4 regions of the Streptomyces sp. NPDC034111 genome follow, and region 1 is predicted to be linked to each of the others. Evidence: riboswitches for the same ligand, from Rfam matches in the RefSeq annotation. Region 1 holds a riboswitch; each other region holds the start of a gene.
The links. Region 1 has a riboswitch for cyclic di-AMP ahead of ACZ55A_RS12570 (transglycosylase family protein). Riboswitches for the same ligand answer to the same signal wherever they lie in the genome.
Positions count from the first base shown of each region.

Region 2: linked by a shared signal. The riboswitch ahead of ACZ55A_RS31505 (M23 family metallopeptidase) and the one ahead of ACZ55A_RS12570 (transglycosylase family protein) in region 1 are both predicted to bind cyclic di-AMP.
Region 3: linked by a shared signal. The riboswitch ahead of ACZ55A_RS32115 (M23 family metallopeptidase) and the one ahead of ACZ55A_RS12570 (transglycosylase family protein) in region 1 are both predicted to bind cyclic di-AMP.
Region 4: linked by a shared signal. The riboswitch ahead of ACZ55A_RS10650 (C40 family peptidase) and the one ahead of ACZ55A_RS12570 (transglycosylase family protein) in region 1 are both predicted to bind cyclic di-AMP.

Region 1 is NZ_JBVIST010000004.1:103,013-107,188, forward strand. It holds gene ACZ55A_RS12560 (FtsB family cell division protein) at 55-507, opposite strand; gene eno (phosphopyruvate hydratase) at 645-1,925, opposite strand; gene ACZ55A_RS12570 (transglycosylase family protein) at 2,259-2,918, opposite strand; cyclic di-AMP (ydaO/yuaA leader) riboswitch at 2,926-3,092, opposite strand; gene ACZ55A_RS12575 (LysM peptidoglycan-binding domain-containing protein) at 3,345-4,176, opposite strand, start outside.
Region 2 is NZ_JBVIST010000020.1:113,352-117,527, reverse strand. It holds gene ACZ55A_RS31510 (aldo/keto reductase) at 1-466, opposite strand, end outside; gene ACZ55A_RS31505 (M23 family metallopeptidase) at 677-1,819, opposite strand; cyclic di-AMP (ydaO/yuaA leader) riboswitch at 1,831-1,976, opposite strand; gene ACZ55A_RS31500 (DUF2332 family protein) at 2,267-3,544, shown strand; gene ACZ55A_RS31495 (PP2C family protein-serine/threonine phosphatase) at 3,675-4,176, opposite strand, start outside.
Region 3 is NZ_JBVIST010000021.1:124,841-129,016, forward strand. It holds gene ACZ55A_RS32105 (M16 family metallopeptidase) at 1-282, shown strand, start outside; gene ACZ55A_RS32110 (M16 family metallopeptidase) at 321-1,703, shown strand; cyclic di-AMP (ydaO/yuaA leader) riboswitch at 1,913-2,069, shown strand; gene ACZ55A_RS32115 (M23 family metallopeptidase) at 2,082-2,882, shown strand; gene ACZ55A_RS32120 (GntR family transcriptional regulator) at 3,057-3,746, shown strand; gene ACZ55A_RS32125 (HPr family phosphocarrier protein) at 4,060-4,176, opposite strand, start outside.
Region 4 is NZ_JBVIST010000003.1:285,069-289,244, forward strand. It holds gene pcrA (DNA helicase PcrA) at 1-2,108, opposite strand, end outside; cyclic di-AMP (ydaO/yuaA leader) riboswitch at 2,560-2,742, shown strand; gene ACZ55A_RS10650 (C40 family peptidase) at 2,750-3,901, shown strand; gene ACZ55A_RS10655 (hypothetical protein) at 4,036-4,176, opposite strand, start outside.

The DNA of each region.
Region 1 (4,176 bases):
GACCGGGCACACCGACGGTACGGGCCGGCGGCAACCGAAGGGTTCGGGACGGCGCTAGCGCCGGTCGGCGGAGTCGACCGCGCTCCACAGATTCTCGTACCAGGGGCGCTGCGCCGCCTGCGGCCCCTTGGGGGCCGTGCCGGTGCCGGAGCCGTCCTGGACGATGTATCCGGTCTCGCCCGGCATGACGTAGTGCAGATGCCGGCGGGCCTGCTGGCGTACGTACTCCGGGTCCTGCCAGCGGGCCTTCTGCTCGCGCAGCCGGTCCAGCGCGGCACCGGCGTCCTGTGCCTTACGCCGCTGGTCGGCGATGTCCGAGCGCTGGGAGACGTACTGCCTTATCGGGTAGGCCAGCGCCACGACCAGGGAGCACATCACCAGCGCCAGCAGGGCGGCGCGGCCGGTGAGGCGGTTGCGGCGGGCCGGGCGGGCGCGGTAGACGCGGGCGGCGGCCTGTTCGCCGAGCGCCTTGAGTCGGGTCGCGGTCGAGAACCGGTCCGCGGGCACGTCGTCTCCCCTTCACTGGCTGAAGCAGGTACGTCCCCGGCAACGGTACGGGACCGGTGCCGGGGACGCTTCGCTTCGCTGCGCCGTTGCTCTCCTGTGGTGCCTTGGGGCGCAAGGCACTCAGGGCTGGCCTGCGGTCAGCCCTTGAACCGCGGGAAGGCGGAGCGGCCCGCGTACACCGCGGCGTCGTCGAGGATCTCCTCGATGCGCAGCAGCTGGTTGTACTTGGCGACGCGCTCGGAGCGGGCCGGGGCGCCGGTCTTGATCTGGCCGCAGTTGGTGGCGACGGCGAGGTCGGCGATGGTGACGTCCTCGGTCTCACCGGAGCGGTGCGACATCATGCACTTGAAGCCGTTGCGCTGGGCCAGCTCGACGGCGTCCAGGGTCTCGGTCAGCGAGCCGATCTGGTTGACCTTCACCAGCAGCGCGTTGGCGGAGCCCTCCTCGATGCCGCGGGCGAGGCGCTCGGGGTTGGTGACGAACAGGTCGTCGCCGACCAGCTGGACCTTGCTGCCGAGCTTGTCGGTGATGACCTTCCAGCCGGCCCAGTCGTCCTCGAACAGCGGGTCCTCGATGGAGACCAGCGGGTAGGCCGCCACCAGCTCCCCGTAGTACTCCGTCATCTCGGCGGCGGAGCGCTCCTTGCCCTCGAAGAGGTACTTGCCGTCCTTGTAGAACTCGGAGGCGGCGACGTCCAGGGCGAGGGCGATGTCCTGGCCGGGGGCGTAACCGGCCTGCTTGATGGCCTCCAGGATGAGGTCCAGGGCCTCGCGGTTGGAGCCCAGGTTGGGGGCGAAGCCGCCCTCGTCACCGAGGCCGGTGGACAGCCCGCGCTCCTTCAGGACCTTCTTGAGGGTGTGGTAGACCTCGGCGCCCCAGCGCAGCGCCTCGGAGAAGGACTCCGCGCCGATCGGGGCGATCATGAACTCCTGGATGTCCACGTTGGAGTCGGCGTGCGAGCCGCCGTTCAGGATGTTCATCATCGGGACGGGCAGGACATGCGCGTTCGGGCCACCGAGGTAGCGGAACAGCGGGAGGTCGCTGGCCTCGGAGGCGGCGTGCGCGACGGCGAGGGAGACGCCCAGGATGGCGTTGGCGCCGAGCGAGCCCTTGTTGTCGGTGGCGTCCAGGTCGAACATCGCCTGGTCGATCAGCCGCTGCTCGGTCGCGTCGTAGCCGACGAGCTCCGGGCCGATCTGCTCGATGACGGCCAGGACGGCCTTTTCGACGCCCTTGCCGAGGTAGCGGTTCGGGTCGCCGTCGCGGAGCTCGATGGCCTCGAAGGCGCCGGTCGAGGCGCCGGACGGCACGGCGGCACGGCCGGTGCTGCCGTCGTCGAGGCCGACCTCGACCTCGACCGTGGGATTACCTCGCGAGTCGAGAATTTCGCGGGCTACGACGACGTCGATGGACGGCACGTTGTCTCCTTCATGGGTGTCTGGAGTTCTCCGGCACGAGCCTAACGGCCCCGGGTGCATCCACTGCCCCTCGGCCCGCTCTGTGGGACGGAAGGGCCCGAAAATCTTCCCAAAGGCATAGTTCGCCGGAGATTTAGCTGCATTGTTCGCGTAACGGGAAAAATCGCTGGACGTGGCAGGTCACAGCCCCGGCCACGCGCTGGCGCACGGAGAAACCCCGCCGCGGCGCGCTGAGGGAACGGCGCGCCGGGCGGGGCTGTCTCAGGAGGAAGGTGACCCGCACCGGGCCTGGACCCGCCGCCCGGGTCCGGTCGGCTCCGGTGCGGGGACGGCTCAGACGTTGAGCTTCTGGCCCGGGAAGATCAGGTTCGGGTTGCCGCCGATGACCGACTTGTTGGCCTCGTACAGCGACTTCCAGTTGGTGCCGTGCGCCTTGGCGATCTTGGCGAGGGTGTCGCCCGCCTTCACGGTGTAGTTGCCGTGGCCGTTGGACTTCTTCGGGGCCGGCTGGGCCTTCTCGGTCTTGGCGGCCGGGGTGGTCTTCTTCACCGCGTCGTCGCTCTTCTGCGGCGCGGACTTGGTCTGCGCGGAGGAGCCGGTGTCGACGTCGGCGGCGGGACCACCGGAGGTGAGGCCGCCGGCGCCCGCGCAGGTCCAGGCACCCGGGCCCTGGATGGCGAGCAGCTTCTCGGCGGCGGCGATCTGCTGGGCCTTGGTGGCCAGGTCCGCACGCGGCGCGTACTGGGTACCGCCGGCGGCGGCCCAGCTGGAGTTGGAGAACTGGAGGCCACCGTAGTAGCCGTTACCGGTGTTGATCGACCAGTTGCCGCCGGACTCGCACTGGGCGACCTTGTCCCAGGTCGCGACGGAGGCGGCGGAGGCGGAGGTGGCGCCCATCAGCGGGACGGCCACGGCGGCACCGGCGACACCGGCGAGGGTGGCGACGCGGGCGGCCTTGGAGGGACGACGGTGCTTGCCTTTGTTGATCAGCATGGTTCGTTCGTTTCCTCACCGACGCCTGCGAGGTGAGCTGTCGGGTTCGGGCTGTGAGTGCCCGGCCGGTGCGCGTGGCGCACCTGCTTCACCCCAAGCCGGCTGACCCGCTTTCACGGTCCTGACCGGCACTTACCTTGGTTCCCCCGCTCCTGCCTACGGCGCTTGCGCGTCAACTGCCTGCGATCACCGGCAGGATTCGGCGTGTGATCACAGGGGCCCGCTTTGGCGAGCGGTCATGACCGTAAGCAGTAACCCTGTTGATGTTCAAACCCCACCATCTGAACCAAGTTGACCGCTTTTGATCACGAGTTGGTCACATATCCGCAGGTGGGGCCCGGTCCGACGAGTCCGGACGGACCGGGGTTCACCAGGCGCAAAGAGACCCTTGTCTCACTTTCGCCAAATCGGGGCGAAGGCTGCGAACTACCCTGCGGTGTGCCCGAGATCGAGCTGCTGACCTGGGTGGATCAGATCCGCGTCGGACCCGATGACGCCCTCGTTGCGCTCGTAGAGCGCGTTCCACCCGCCGGGCAGACTATGGGCCGCGGCGATGGCTGACAGGCTGTCACCCTTGCGCACGGTGTAGTCGCCGTCGTCCGCCGGGTCCGTACGGTGCGCGTCACCGCCGCGCGAGGCGTGCCGGCCCGAGGTGCGGTCACCGCCGTCCCGCTCGCTGTCGTCCACATTGCCGCGGTGCCGGCCCTTGGCGGGCGTCTCGTGCGGGGTGCCGGCGGTGTCCGTACGGCTGCCGTCGTCGGACGGGTCGGCGGACTCGGCGGGGTCGCCGGACTCGGAGGGCTCGGCAGACTCGGACGGGTCGGCGGAGTCGGAGGGGTCCTCGGAGGGGGAGGCGCCGTCGCTGCCGTCCTCGCCGTCGCTGCCGGTCCCCTCGCCGTTGCCCTTGCCCTCGTCGTCCGGCGTCGCGGAGTCGGACGGTTCCTGGGTGCGGTCGTGGCCGCGGTGGGAGGCGTCGTCGGAGTCGGCGGAGTCCGAGGGGTCGGAGTCCGAGGGCGAGGGTGTCGCGTCGGACGGCTCGTCGGACCGGCTGTCGCCGGACCCGTCGTGCGCCCCGGACCCGTCGGACCAGTCGGAGGAGCCCTCCTCGTCGCCCGGGTCGGGCAGCGGCATGCTGGTGTTGCCCGGGTCGACCTCCGGCGCCTGACCGTCCTGGGTCAGGCCCGCGTTCACCGCACAGCTGGGCCAGGCGTCCGGGCCGCGGTCGTCCAGGATCGATTCGGCCACCGCGATCTGCTGG
Region 2 (4,176 bases), on a different contig from region 1:
CCTTGCCGGCCTTGACGAGGTCGTCGAGGGCGGTCAGAAACTCCGCGATCTCGACCGATTCGTCGTCGTAGTGGGTGTAGTAGAGGTCGATGTAGTCCGTGCGGAGGCGGGTGAGGGAGGCGTCGACCGCGGACTTGATGGTGGCGGCGCGCAGGCCCTTGTGGTCGGGGTGGGCGCCGACCTTGGTGGCGATGACGACGTCGGAGCGATTGCCGCGGGCGGCCAGCCAGTTGCCGATGAGGGTCTCGGATTCGCCGCCCTCGTTGCCCGGCACCCAGGCCGAGTAGACGTCGGCGGTGTCGATGAAGTTGCCGCCGCCCGCCACGTACGCATCGAGCACGGCGAAGGACTCGGCTTCGTCGGCCGTCCAGCCGAAGACGTTGCCCCCGAGGCAGAGCGGCGAGACGGAGAGCGAGCCGAGGGGCCGGCGGTGACGAGGGGGGTGGGAGGAGTGTGTCGCGGTCATGCGTAGGTGCAGCGTTGGGGGGAGGGGAGTTATTCCCGGTGGTTCCGGAGGTGTCCGGTGCATCGGTAGGGATTCCCCGGGCCTCCAGGGCCGCCAAGGCCTCCGGGCCCTCCAGCGCCTCCGGCGGGATTCCCGTTGTTCCCAAGGGCGTTCATGCCCCTGGGAACAACCCGGCTCCCCCGACGACCGCCGCCGTCGTCCTCGGACGCCTCAGACGTTGACGCCGTGCTCGCGCAGCCACGGCATCGGGTCGATCGGGTCGCCGGCGTCCGGGCGGACCTCCAGGTGGAGGTGCGGGCCGGTGACGTTGCCGGTGGCGCCGACGCGGCCGATGACGTCGCCGGTGTTGACCTTGCCGGAGGTCTTCACCATCGAGGACAGATGGCAGAACCAGAGTTCGGTGCCGTCGTCGAGGGTGAGGACGATGCGGTAGCCGTACGAACCGGCCCAGCCGGCCTGGGTGATGGTGCCGGAGTGCACCGCCTTGACGGGCGTGCCGGTCGGTGCGGCGAAGTCCTGTCCGGTGTGGTCGGCGGCCCAGCGGTCGCCGGCCTGGCCGAAGCTGGCGGTGAGCGTGTAGGAGGACACCGGGGTGATGAAGCTCTTCGCCAGTTGGGCGAGGCGTTCGGCCTCCGCCTTCCGGCGGGCCTCCTCCTCGGCCTTCCGCTTGGCCTCCAGCTCCGCCGCCTTCTTGGCGGCCGCGGCCTGCTCGGCGGTCTTCTGGGCTTCGGACGCGTCCGTGGCGGCCCGCTTGAGGGCGGCGCTCTCCGCGGCCTCGCGGGCCTCCTCCTCGGCGGCGCCCTGCTGGGCGTCGGCCTGCTGGAGGATGCGGCTGCGCAGCGCCTCGCCGGCGTTCGTACCCGTACCGGAGCCGCCCGTCTGGACGGCCTGGGTGAGCGGTCCGGACCCGCCGGCGCCCGAGGCCTCGACGGCGGAGTCCGCGCCCGCCTGCGCGTCGGAACCGCCGTCGGATATGAGATCGCCGACGCCGGGCAGCGAGGAGGCGTCCGGCAGGTTCTCGGAGAGGTCGTGGGCCATCCCGCCGATGTCCGGCATCGAGATGGGGACCGGCGGGCGATCCTCGGCGGTGGCCATACCGCCCGCGCCGACCGCCGCGATGACGCCGACGCCCAGCACCGTGCCGCCGCGGGCGAAGCCGCCGCCGCGCTGCCTGGCCACCCGGTGCTTACCGCGTACGGGCCGGACGGAGTCCTCGGTGGGGTTCCACTCCTCCCACGGGCCGTCGCTGTCGATGTCCGCACCACCGCCCGCGTAACCGTGGCCCTGGAAGGCTCCTCGGTCGTCGAGTTCGTACGCGGACGGAGCCTCGGGGGCAGGCCTGTTGGACGCCACGGGGGCGCACTCCTTTCCTTCCTTCTCGCCTACCGGGTTAGCTGACGGGTTCGGAGCAGGAAGGTCTCCTACGGGCACCCTCTGGCGGAGGCGTCCGATTCACCCCAAGGTGGTGGTTCCCCGGTTCCCTTGGTGCAGTTCGAGGTGCTGGAGGTGCGTGAAAAGCGCGTACGGGATTCGGCGTCGGCGCGCGGTGCCGCCACTTGCGACGGCTGGGACGACCGCGCTGCGTTATCGGACAGTAATAGAGGTCGTGGCCATTTTCCAAGCCTTCCCGGGAATCCTTATGCGCCGCGCACAACAAGGGTGTGGAATTTTTCCGCCACCATGACCACAAAACGGGCGAGTTGACCGCTCAACGCTAAACGATCTCGGCTTGATTGTGCGTCAGTTGTTATGCGGAGGGGTGCCCGCCGATTACGGAACGTGAGAGCGTAACGTCGGATCATGGCCGTCAACGTCGAGCGCACCGGAAATGTCGAGAGCCTCGCGAACGCCGGGCACCGCACCGCACGCGGCGTCCCTCGCAGCAGTGCACAGGAGGTGGCACTGCGGTACCGCGAGTTCTCGTGGCAGGAAGCCCGCGGACGGTCCGACGCCCATGAGGAGTTGAGCGCACGGATCGGTCACGACCCGGAACTCTGCGACCTGTTGTCCGGGTCCCTGCCGGCCGGCAACAAGCAGCAGCCGAACCTCCTGCTCGCCGCCGTCCGCCATCTCGACGGCCCGCACGCGGAACAGGGCCCGCGCGGCGAGGCGGCGTACGGCCGCTGGCGCGAGTGGACGATCCGGCACTGGGACGAGGTGCGCACGGTGATCATGCAGCGCGCCACCCAGACCAATGAACCGGCCCGCTGCGCCACCCTGCTGCCGCTGCTCGCCCGGCTGCCGCAGCCCTTGGCACTGCTGGAGGTCGGCACGTCGGCCGGACTGTGCCTGCATCCGGACCGCTATCGGTACCGGTACGAGTACGCGGACGGGGAGGCGGGGGCGGGCGCGAACGCGAACGCGGACGGATACGGGTACGACGGCGCGAACCGGTACGGGTACGGGGACGGATACGGGCACGAGGGCGGCGGGGCGGCGGGCGTTCGTCGGGCCGTCGAGGTCGGGGCGCCGGGAAGTCCGGTGGTGTTCGGGTGCCGTACGGACTGGGCGGCCGAGGAGCTGCCCGGCCGGCTGCCGGAGGTCGTCTGGCGGGCCGGGATCGATCTCCAGCCGCTCGACCCGGTTGCCGAACCGGACGATCTGCGCTGGCTCCAGGCGCTCGTCTGGCCCGGTGAGGAGGGGCGTGCGGGGCGGCTGACCGCGGCCGTCGAAGCCGTACGCACGGCGCCGCGGCCGCGGATCGTCCGCGGCGATCTGATCGAGGAGCTGCCCGCGCTCGCCGCCGAGGCACCGGCCGGGGCGACGTTGGTCATCTTCCACAGCGCGGTGCTGAACTACCTTCCGCCGGCCCGCCGCGAGGAGTTCGCCCGGCTCGTACGGTCGCTGCTCGACGGGCGGGCCGGCGGCGGGCACTGGATCTCCAACGAGCACCACTCCGTCCTGCCGTGGCTCAGCACGCCGGAACACCACCACACCCCGCCGGAGAACCGCCCCCCGGCCCCGGAGGACGGACTGCTGCTGACCCTCGCCCTGGACGGCCGGCCCGTCGCGCTCACCGGCCCGCACGGGCAGAGCCTGTACCGGCTCCCGGAGGCGGCCGGGGCCCCGGGGAGCTGACGGAGGCCGACGGAAGCCGCGTCCAGCACACAACCGCGGGCAGGGTCCAGCACACACACCGGGCAGCGTCCAGCGCACACCCCGGGCAGCTGACGGGTGCCGCCCGGCCCCTGGCGGTTCGGCGCGGGCTCTACGCCCCCATGGGCCGCTGCACCGCCAGTAGGACCATGTCGTCCACCGTCGCGCCGCACGTATGCCGGCCGACGTCCTTGGTGAGCGTGTCCAGGAGGGTGGCCGGACCGGGGAAGCGGCGGCCGCGCAGCCGGCGCGACGGGTCGTAGCAGCGGCCGCGGACGTCGCGGGCGCCGGTCACGCCGTCGGTGAAGAAGAGCAGCAGCGAGCCGGCCGGGAGGAAGGTCTCGTCCGACCGGTCGGGCTGGCTCACCACCTCGCCCATCCCCAGGGGCAGCGCCGGTGCCGTAGGGGCCAGCTCGCGCAGTCCACCGTCCGGGGCGAGCATCAGGGGCGCCGGGTGCCCGCGGTTGAGCAGGCGCAGGACGGACGGCGTCCCGGCGGGGATCTCGGCGAGTACGGCCGTGGTGAACCCCTCGGACCGTTCCGGCCCCGGGCGCCGTCCCCCCTCCCGCTCCAGCGCCCGCTCCAGCCGCCCCGCCACCGCCTCCAGGGTGGCC
Region 3 (4,176 bases), on a different contig from region 1:
ATGGAGCGCGCACAGGCCCAGCTGGAGCGCGAGTGGCTGGACCGGCTGGCCACGGTCAGCGGCCGCGCCGACGAACTGTGCCGTTTCGCCGTCCTGTTCGGTGACCCGCAGCTCGCCCTGACCGCCGTGCAGCGCGTCCTGGACATCACCCCCGAGGAGGTGCAGGCGGTCGCCCAGGCCCGGCTGCGCCCCGACAACCGCGCGGTGCTGGTCTACGAGCCCACGGAAACCGCTGAGCCCACCGACGCCGCCGACACCGAGGAAGGGGAGGCGGACCAGTGAGCGACGCCACGACCCGCGCAGACTCCGCGATGAGCACCATGGACTTCCACCCCCAGCCCCGGGGGGGCGCGCCCAAGCCGTGGGCCTTCCCGGCCCCGGAGCGCAGCCAACTGCCCAACGGGCTCACGCTGCTGACCAGTCACCGCCCCGGCCAGCAGGTCGTCGCCGTCGAGATCAACCTCGTCGCCCCGCTGGACGCCGAGCCCGAGGGCCTGGACGGCGTCGCCACGATCATGGCGCGCGCCCTGTCCGAGGGCACCGACAAGCACGACGCCGAGGGGTTCGCCGCCGAGCTGGAGCGCTGCGGCGCCACCCTGGACGCGCACGCCGACCACCCCGGCGTACGGGTCTCCCTGGAGGTCCCGGCCTCCCGGCTGACCCGGGCGCTCGGCCTGCTCGCCGACGCGCTGCGCGCCCCCGCCTTCCCGGACAGCGAGGTCGAGCGGCTGGTGCGCAACCGCCTCGACGAGATCCCGCACGAGCTCGCCAACCCGGCCCGGCGCGCCGCCATGGCGCTGTCCAAGGAGCTGTTTCCGGCCACGTCCCGGATGTCGCGTCCCCGGCAGGGCACCGAGGAGACCGTCGCCCGTATCGACGCCGCGGCCGTCCGGGCCTTCTACGCCGCCCATGTCCGGCCCGCCACGGCCACCGCGGTCATCGTCGGTGACTTCACCGGCGTCGACCTGGACGCGGCGCTCGCCGGCACCCTCGGCGCCTGGAGCGGCTCCACGGCCGAGCCGCTGAAGGCCGCGCCGATCACCGCCGACGACACCGGCCGGGTGGTGATCGTGGACCGCCCCGGCGCCGTCCAGACGCAGCTGCTCATCGGCCGCATCGGCGCCGACCGGCACGACCGGGTCTGGCCGGGCCAGGTCCTCGGCACGTACTGCCTGGGCGGCACCCTCACCTCCCGTCTGGACCGCGTGCTGCGGGAGGAGAAGGGCTACACCTACGGGGTGCGCGCCTTCGGTCAGGTATTGCGCTCCACCGCCCCCTCGTCCCCCGAGGGGGCCACGGGCGCCGCGCTGCTGGCCATCAGCGGCTCGGTCGACACCGCCTCCACGGTCCCCGCCCTGGACGACCTCTGGAAGGTGCTGCGGACCCTCGCGGCAGAGGGGCTGACGGACGACGAGCGGGATGTCGCCGTACAGAACCTCGTCGGGGTCGCGCCGCTCAAGTACGAGACCGCGGCGGCCGTCGCCGGCACGCTCGCCGACCAGGTGGAGCAGCAGCTACCGGACGACTTCCAGGCGCAGTTGTACGCCCGGCTCGCGGAGACCGGCACGGTCGAGGCGACCGCGGCGGTGGTCAACGCCTTCCCGGTGGACCGGCTGGTGACGGTCCTGGTCGGGGACGCCGCGCAGATCGCCGAGCCCGTCAGGTCGCTGGGCATCGGCGAGGTGACGGTCGTCAGCGGCTAGCACCTTCACTTGACGGCAAGTCAGTTACGCATGCGGATCCCGTGGCGCCCGCCCGCCACGGGATCCGCCGTATGTCCGTTTTATGGCGGCTGGTTGCGGCGGTTCTTGTGGCATCCCGCACAAAAAACCGGTTCTGTTTGCCGATTGAAAGTTGCCCCGTTTAGCGTCGGTCCGGCTGTTCGTCACAAGTCCGCCACAACAGTGGCACCGGACAGTCATCGCCGAGTCCCCGTACGGCGCGAGCCAGGGGAGCCGGGGACCCACACGTCCCTTGGGGTGAATCGGACTCCTCTCCGGAGGAGCCCGTAGGAGACCTTCCTGCTCCGAACCCGTCAGCTAACCCGGTAGGCGAGAAGGAAGGAAAGGACCAGCCAGTACATGGCGTTCATCCGTGCCACCGGGAAGCACCGCGGTGCGAGCCGCTCCGCTCGCTCCACCCGCAAGATCGCCGGCATAGCCGGCCTGGCGGCCTCCGGCGTGGTCGCCTCCGTGGCCTCGCCGGCGCTGGCCGCCACGGACCAGGCGCCCGTACACGACACCGGTCTCCAGCGGGCCGTGGTCCTCGGCGACGAGGCCGCCGACCGCCTCGAGGCCCAGGCCGACGCACAGCAGGCCGCCGCCGAGGCCGCCGCCGCGAAGGCGAAGGCCGAGGCCCTTGCCAAGAAGCAGGCCGACGAGGCCAAGCGGCGCGCCGAGGCCGCCCGGAAGAAGGCCAAGGCCGAGCGCGAGGCCAAGGAGCGCGCGGCCCGCGAGGCCGAGCGCAAGCGCCTCAACGCCTTCGTCGCCCCGATCGCCGGCTCCTACGTCTCCACCGGCTACAAGGCCTCCAGCAGCCTGTGGTCCTCCGGCAGCCACACCGGCATCGACTTCCACGCCGCCTCCGGCACCTCGGTCCACGCCGTGGGCGCGGGCACCGTCGTCGAGGCCGGCTGGGGCGGCGCGTACGGCAACAACGTCGTGATCAAGATGCACGACGGTACGTACACCCAGTACGGCCACCTGTCGTCCATCGGCGTCTCGGTCGGCCAGACCGTCACACCGGGCGAGCAGATCGGCCTCTCCGGCGCCACCGGCAACGTCACAGGCCCGCATCTGCACTTCGAGGCCCGCACCACGCCGGACTACGGCTCGGACATCGACCCGACCGCCTATCTGCGCTCGCACGGCGTCAACGTCTGACGGACCGCACGCCGCACCCGCCGCACCGGATCGCCCGATGACGGACCCGTGCGCTGGCCAAAATATATCCATGAATAACAGGAGTCCGTCGGAAAAGCCGTCCCGGTCGAATAGAGTCACGGAAATGCCGCCAACCGGCGGCGTTTCCAGGGGATTACGGCGGAGGCACGGACGATGCGAGGCCATATTTCCGCGCATGCAGTGTGCACGGCGATTCGCGAGGACATTGTCTCCGGTGCACTGGCGCCGGGGAGCCGGCTGATCGAGGAGATCCTGGCGGCGCGTTACGGCGTCTCCAGAGTCCCGGTCCGCGAAGCGCTGCGCACCCTGCAGTCGGAGGGCTTTGTCACCACCCGCCACCACGCGGGCGCGTGCGTCGCCGAGCCCACCGAGCAGGAGGCCGCCGACCTCCTCGACATCCGCGCCCTGCTGGAGCCGCTGGGCGCGGCCCGCGCCGCCGCCCGCCGCAGCCCGGCCCATCTGAAGGTGCTGCGCGGACTGGTGCGGCTCGGGCGCGAGCGGGCCCGCCACGGCAACCCCGCGGACCTGCGCCAACTGGACGGCTGGTTCCACGAGACGCTCGCCCAGGCGGCCGGCAGTCCCAGCCTGACCGCGCTGCTGACCCAGCTGCGGCGCAAGATCGAGTGGATGTATGCCGTGGAGCCCCCGGCCCGGTCCGGCGAGTCGTGGGACGAACACGGCGCGGTGCTGGACGCGGTGGCCCGGGGGGACGCGGAACGGGCCCGTGCCCTGATGGCGGCCCACATCGAGCGCTCCCTCCCGGTGTACCGGCTGCGGCGCCCCGCCGAGCCCGAGGTGAGCGATCCGAAACGGTCCGTCAACACGGCGCGCGCCCGCTCTTAACAATCGCCCCGTATACAAAGGGGTGCGGGGCGCGGAATGCATTTGCCCAGTGGTGGGCCGATGTCTCGTATCGCGTCGGATTTCCGGCCTGCGCTGCCGCGCCTCATCGCGCGCCTATTCGCGCGTCTATTTACGGTGCCTATTTGTGTGCCCATTTTCCGCTACCACGCCTGAGCGCCGGACGGTGCGCGCCTTTTCTTTCCCGGTGTGCGGAAATCGCCCAACAGCGCAGAACGGCCCCGACGCGGCGACCGTCTCCCGGTCACCGCGGCGGGGCCGCCGCATGCTGCAAGAGGTCCTTGCGGACCAGGGCTCAGACGGTCTCGGGGAGCTCCTCAAGACCCTCGGCGACGAGCTTCGCCAGGCGGTCGAGCGCGGCCTCGGCGCCCTCGGCGTCGGAGGCCAGCACGATTTCCTCGCCACCCTGGGC
Region 4 (4,176 bases), on a different contig from region 1:
TTGTACGAGGGCTGGCCCCAGGCGCTGCGCATGGTGGAGCGGGTGACGTACAGCCGCTCGCGGGCGCGGGTGATGCCGACGTAGGCCAGCCGGCGCTCCTCCTCCAACTCCTTGGTCTGGCCCAGTGCGCGCATGTGCGGGAAGACGCCGTCCTCCATGCCGGTGAGGAAGACGACCGGGAATTCCAGGCCCTTGGCGGTGTGCAGCGTCATGAGTGTGATCACGCCGCTGCCTTCCTCGTCCTCGTCCGGGATCTGGTCGGAGTCGGCGACCAGCGCGACCTGCTCCAGGAAGTCGGAGAGGGTGCCCGGGCTCTCTTCGCCGCGGTCCTGCTCGAACTCGAGGGCCACCGCGGCGAGTTCCTGAAGGTTCTCGATGCGGGTCTCGTCCTGCGGGTCGGTGGAGGCCTGGAGTTCGGCGAGGTAGCCCGTACGCTCCAGGACGGCTTCCAGGATGGTGGCCGGTCCGGCGCCCGATTCGACGATCGTCCGCAGCTCTTCCATCAGGACGTTGAAGCGCTTGACGGCGTTGGCGGAGCGGGCGGCCATCCCGTACGCCTCGTCGACCCGGCGGAGCGCCTGCGGGAAGGTGATCTTCTCGCGGGCCGAGAGGGCGTCGATCATCGCCTCGGCGCGTTCGCCGATGCCGCGCTTGGGGACGTTGAGGATGCGGCGCAGCGGGACGCTGTCCTCGGGATTGGCGAGCACCCGCAGGTACGCGAGGACGTCCCGGACCTCCTTGCGCTCGTAGAAGCGCACACCGCCGACGACCTTGTAGGGCAGCCCGACCCGGATGAAGATCTCTTCGAAGACGCGGGACTGGGCGTTGGTCCGGTAGAAGACGGCGACGTCGCCGGCCTTGGCGTCGCGGGCGTCGGTCAGCCGGTCGATCTCGTCGGCGACGAACTGTGCCTCGTCGTGCTCGGTGTCGGCGACATAGCCGGTGATCTTGGGGCCGGCGCCGGCGTCGGTCCAGAGGTTCTTGGGGCGGCGGTTCTCGTTGCGCTCGATGACCGCGTTGGCGGCGGAGAGGATCGTCTGCGACGAGCGGTAGTTCTGCTCCAGCAGGATCGTGGTCGCGTCCGGGTAGTCCTCCTCGAACTGGAGGATGTTGCGGATGGTGGCGCCGCGGAAGGCGTAGATCGACTGGTCGGCGTCACCGACGACGCACAGTTCGGCGGCGGGGATCTCGGGGGTGCCGGTGCCGACGAGTTCGCGTACGAGGGTGTACTGGGCGTGGTTGGTGTCCTGGTACTCGTCGACGAGGACGTGGCGGAAGCGGCGGCGGTAGTGCTCGGCGACGTCGGGGAAGGCCTGGAGGAGGTTGACCGTCGTCATGATGATGTCGTCGAAGTCCAGGGCGTTGGCCTCGCGCAGCCGCGCCTGGTACATCGCGTACGCCTCGGCGAGGGTCTTCTCGAATCCGTCGGCCGCCGTGCCTGCGAAGGTCTCCTCGTCGATGAGCTCGTTCTTGAGGTTGGAGATCTTCGCGCTGAAGGACTTGGGCGGGAAGCGCTTGGGGTCGAGGTCGAGGTCGCGGCAGACCAGGGCCATCAGGCGCTTGGAGTCGGCGGCGTCGTAGATCGAGAAGGAGGAGGTGAAGCCCAGCTTCTTGGACTCGCGGCGCAGGATGCGGACGCAGGCGCTGTGGAAGGTGGAGACCCACATGGCGTTGGCGCGGGGGCCGACCAGCTCCTCGACGCGCTCCTTCATCTCCCCGGCGGCCTTGTTCGTGAACGTGATCGCGAGGATCTGGCCGGGGTGGACATGGCGCTCGGCGAGCAGATGCGCGATGCGGTGGGTGAGCACCCGGGTCTTGCCGGAGCCGGCGCCGGCGACGATCAGCAGCGGGCTGCCGGTGTGCACCACGGCCGCCTTCTGTTCGTCGTTGAGTCCCTCGAGCAGCGCCGCGGCGTCGACGGCCGGGCGGGCGGCGCCGTCGCGGTAGTACGCCTCCCTGGGCACGGGCACGTCGAAGCGCCCGCCGAAGAGGTCGGCGGGGATCTCCTCCGGGGCCGGCTCGTGCTCGTCCTCGGGGGGCGGCGGGTGCTCCTCCTCGCCCTTGTGGCCGAGGTCCGCCAGGAAGCTGTCGTCAAAGAGGCTGCTCATCGCCCACCGAGTCTAGGCCGCCGCACTGACAGCGTGCGGCGGAGTGGGGGATTGCCCGCCGGTTTACGGGACGTGCCCGGTGTTACGGGGGGCGGCGGCAGGTCAGGGGCCTGGCGTCGTCCTGTCGCTGCGGCCGTACGCCGGGACGGTACGGGCCGGGGCGGACCGGGTCGGGACGGGACGGGGCAGACCGGCTCGGGACGATGCGGGCCGGGTCGCGACGGCGGGCCGGGGCGGTACGGCGGGCCGGGTCGGATCGGGTCGGGTCCGGCAGCGGCGGCAGCAGCAGCACGTATCCCGAAACCGACATCTGCCGCAACAACCCCCGCATCGCGTTCAGGTCACGAAAAGGTTTCGGGCATATCGAACATCAGCCTTCACAGGAGCCACACGAGTTGGCTAACGTCCTCGCTCAGGCAGCCCGCCTCCCCGTGGACGACAGCGTCCGCACGGGCCGCCCGCGCCGAGTCCGGCCCTGCCACGAGGCATCCGGAGCCGGGGACCCACCAGCACCACCGGGGTGAATCGGTCCTGCGCCCGTCCAGGCGGACGCGCGGACCGTAGGGCAAGCCTTCCGTCAGCGACACCGCCCGAACCCGACAGCTAACCCGGTAGGCGGTCCACGGAAGGAGTTGCCGGCCTTGGCGTCCCATCGCAAGCCGCGCACCAGTGTTCTGACCTCGCCCGGAGGCCGGCGTACGGCGGCCGGGATCACCACCGCCGCCCTCGCCTCGGTCACCCTGCTCTCGCAGTCCGCCGACGCGGCCCCCAGGGCGCCCCGGCCCACCATCGAAGAGGTCAAGCAGAAGGTCGACGGGCTCTACCGCCAGGCCGAGGTGTCCACCCAGAAGTACAACGCCGCCAAGGAGCGGGCGGACCACCAGCGCGAGACCGTCAACGGCCTGCTCGATGCCGCGGCCAAGCGTGCGCAGCGGATGAACGACTCCCGGCGGGAGCTGGGCACCTTCGCGTCGGCGCAGTACCGCACCGGCGGGATGAACCCGACGGCGCAGCTGATGCTCGCCAAGGACCCGCAGCAGTTCTTCGACCGCAGTCACCTCATGGAGCGGCTGACCAGCCGGCAGAAGCAGGCGGTCACCGACTACCAGGAGCAGGCGGCCGCGGCGGCGCGCCAGCGGGCCGAGGCGACCCGCAGTCTGGAGCAGTTGCAGAGGTCGCAGAGCTCCCTCAAGGCGTCCAAGCAGTCCGTGCAGCAGAAGCTGGCCGAGGCCCGGCAGTTGCTGTCGCGGCTGACCGCGCAGGAGAAGGCGCGGCTGGCGGAGCTGGAGCGTCAGAAGGAGGCCGAGGCCAAGCGCCGGGCCGAGGAGGAGGCGCGCCGGCAGCAGGAGCGGGAGCGCCAGCGGCAGCAGGACGGCGACGGTACGAGCGGCGGTCAGACGGGGGGCGGCACCAGCGACGGCGGCTCCACCGGGGGCTCGCAGTCCACCCAGGCCGAAAAGGCCCTTGCGTTCGCCCGCGCCCAGATCGGCAAGCCGTATGTCTGGGGCGCGACCGGCCCGAGTTCCTATGACTGCTCGGGGCTGACGCAGGCGGCGTGGAAGGCGGCCGGGGTGGATCTGCCGCGGACGACCTGGGATCAGGTCAAGGTCGGCGAGCGGGTGGCGACCAAGGATCTGCAACCCGGTGACCTGGTCTTCTTCTACGACGACATCAGCCATGTCGGGATGTACATAGGCGACGGCAAGATGATCCACGCTCCGAAGCCGGGCGCCAATGTCCGGGAGGAGTCGATCTACTACATGCCGATCTACGGGAGCGTCCGCCCGGCTTGAGCCGCGGCCCGCGCCCCACTTCAGGCCACCCCCCACGGGTCACCCCCCACACGCCACCGCGCGGCCGTCGTTCCCGGATCCGGGGACGATGACCGCGCGGTGTGCGTGGGCGCTCCGCCGGAGCGGCGGGCCGCTCAGGTCCAGAGCACCGCGAGGAAGATGTTGGCGACCGTGAGCGCGCCGACCGCGGCGAAGAGCGGCTTGTCCACCGTCTCCTCGTCCCGCTTGACGTAGACCAGCGCGAGGATCACCACCAGTACGGCCATCTTGATGCC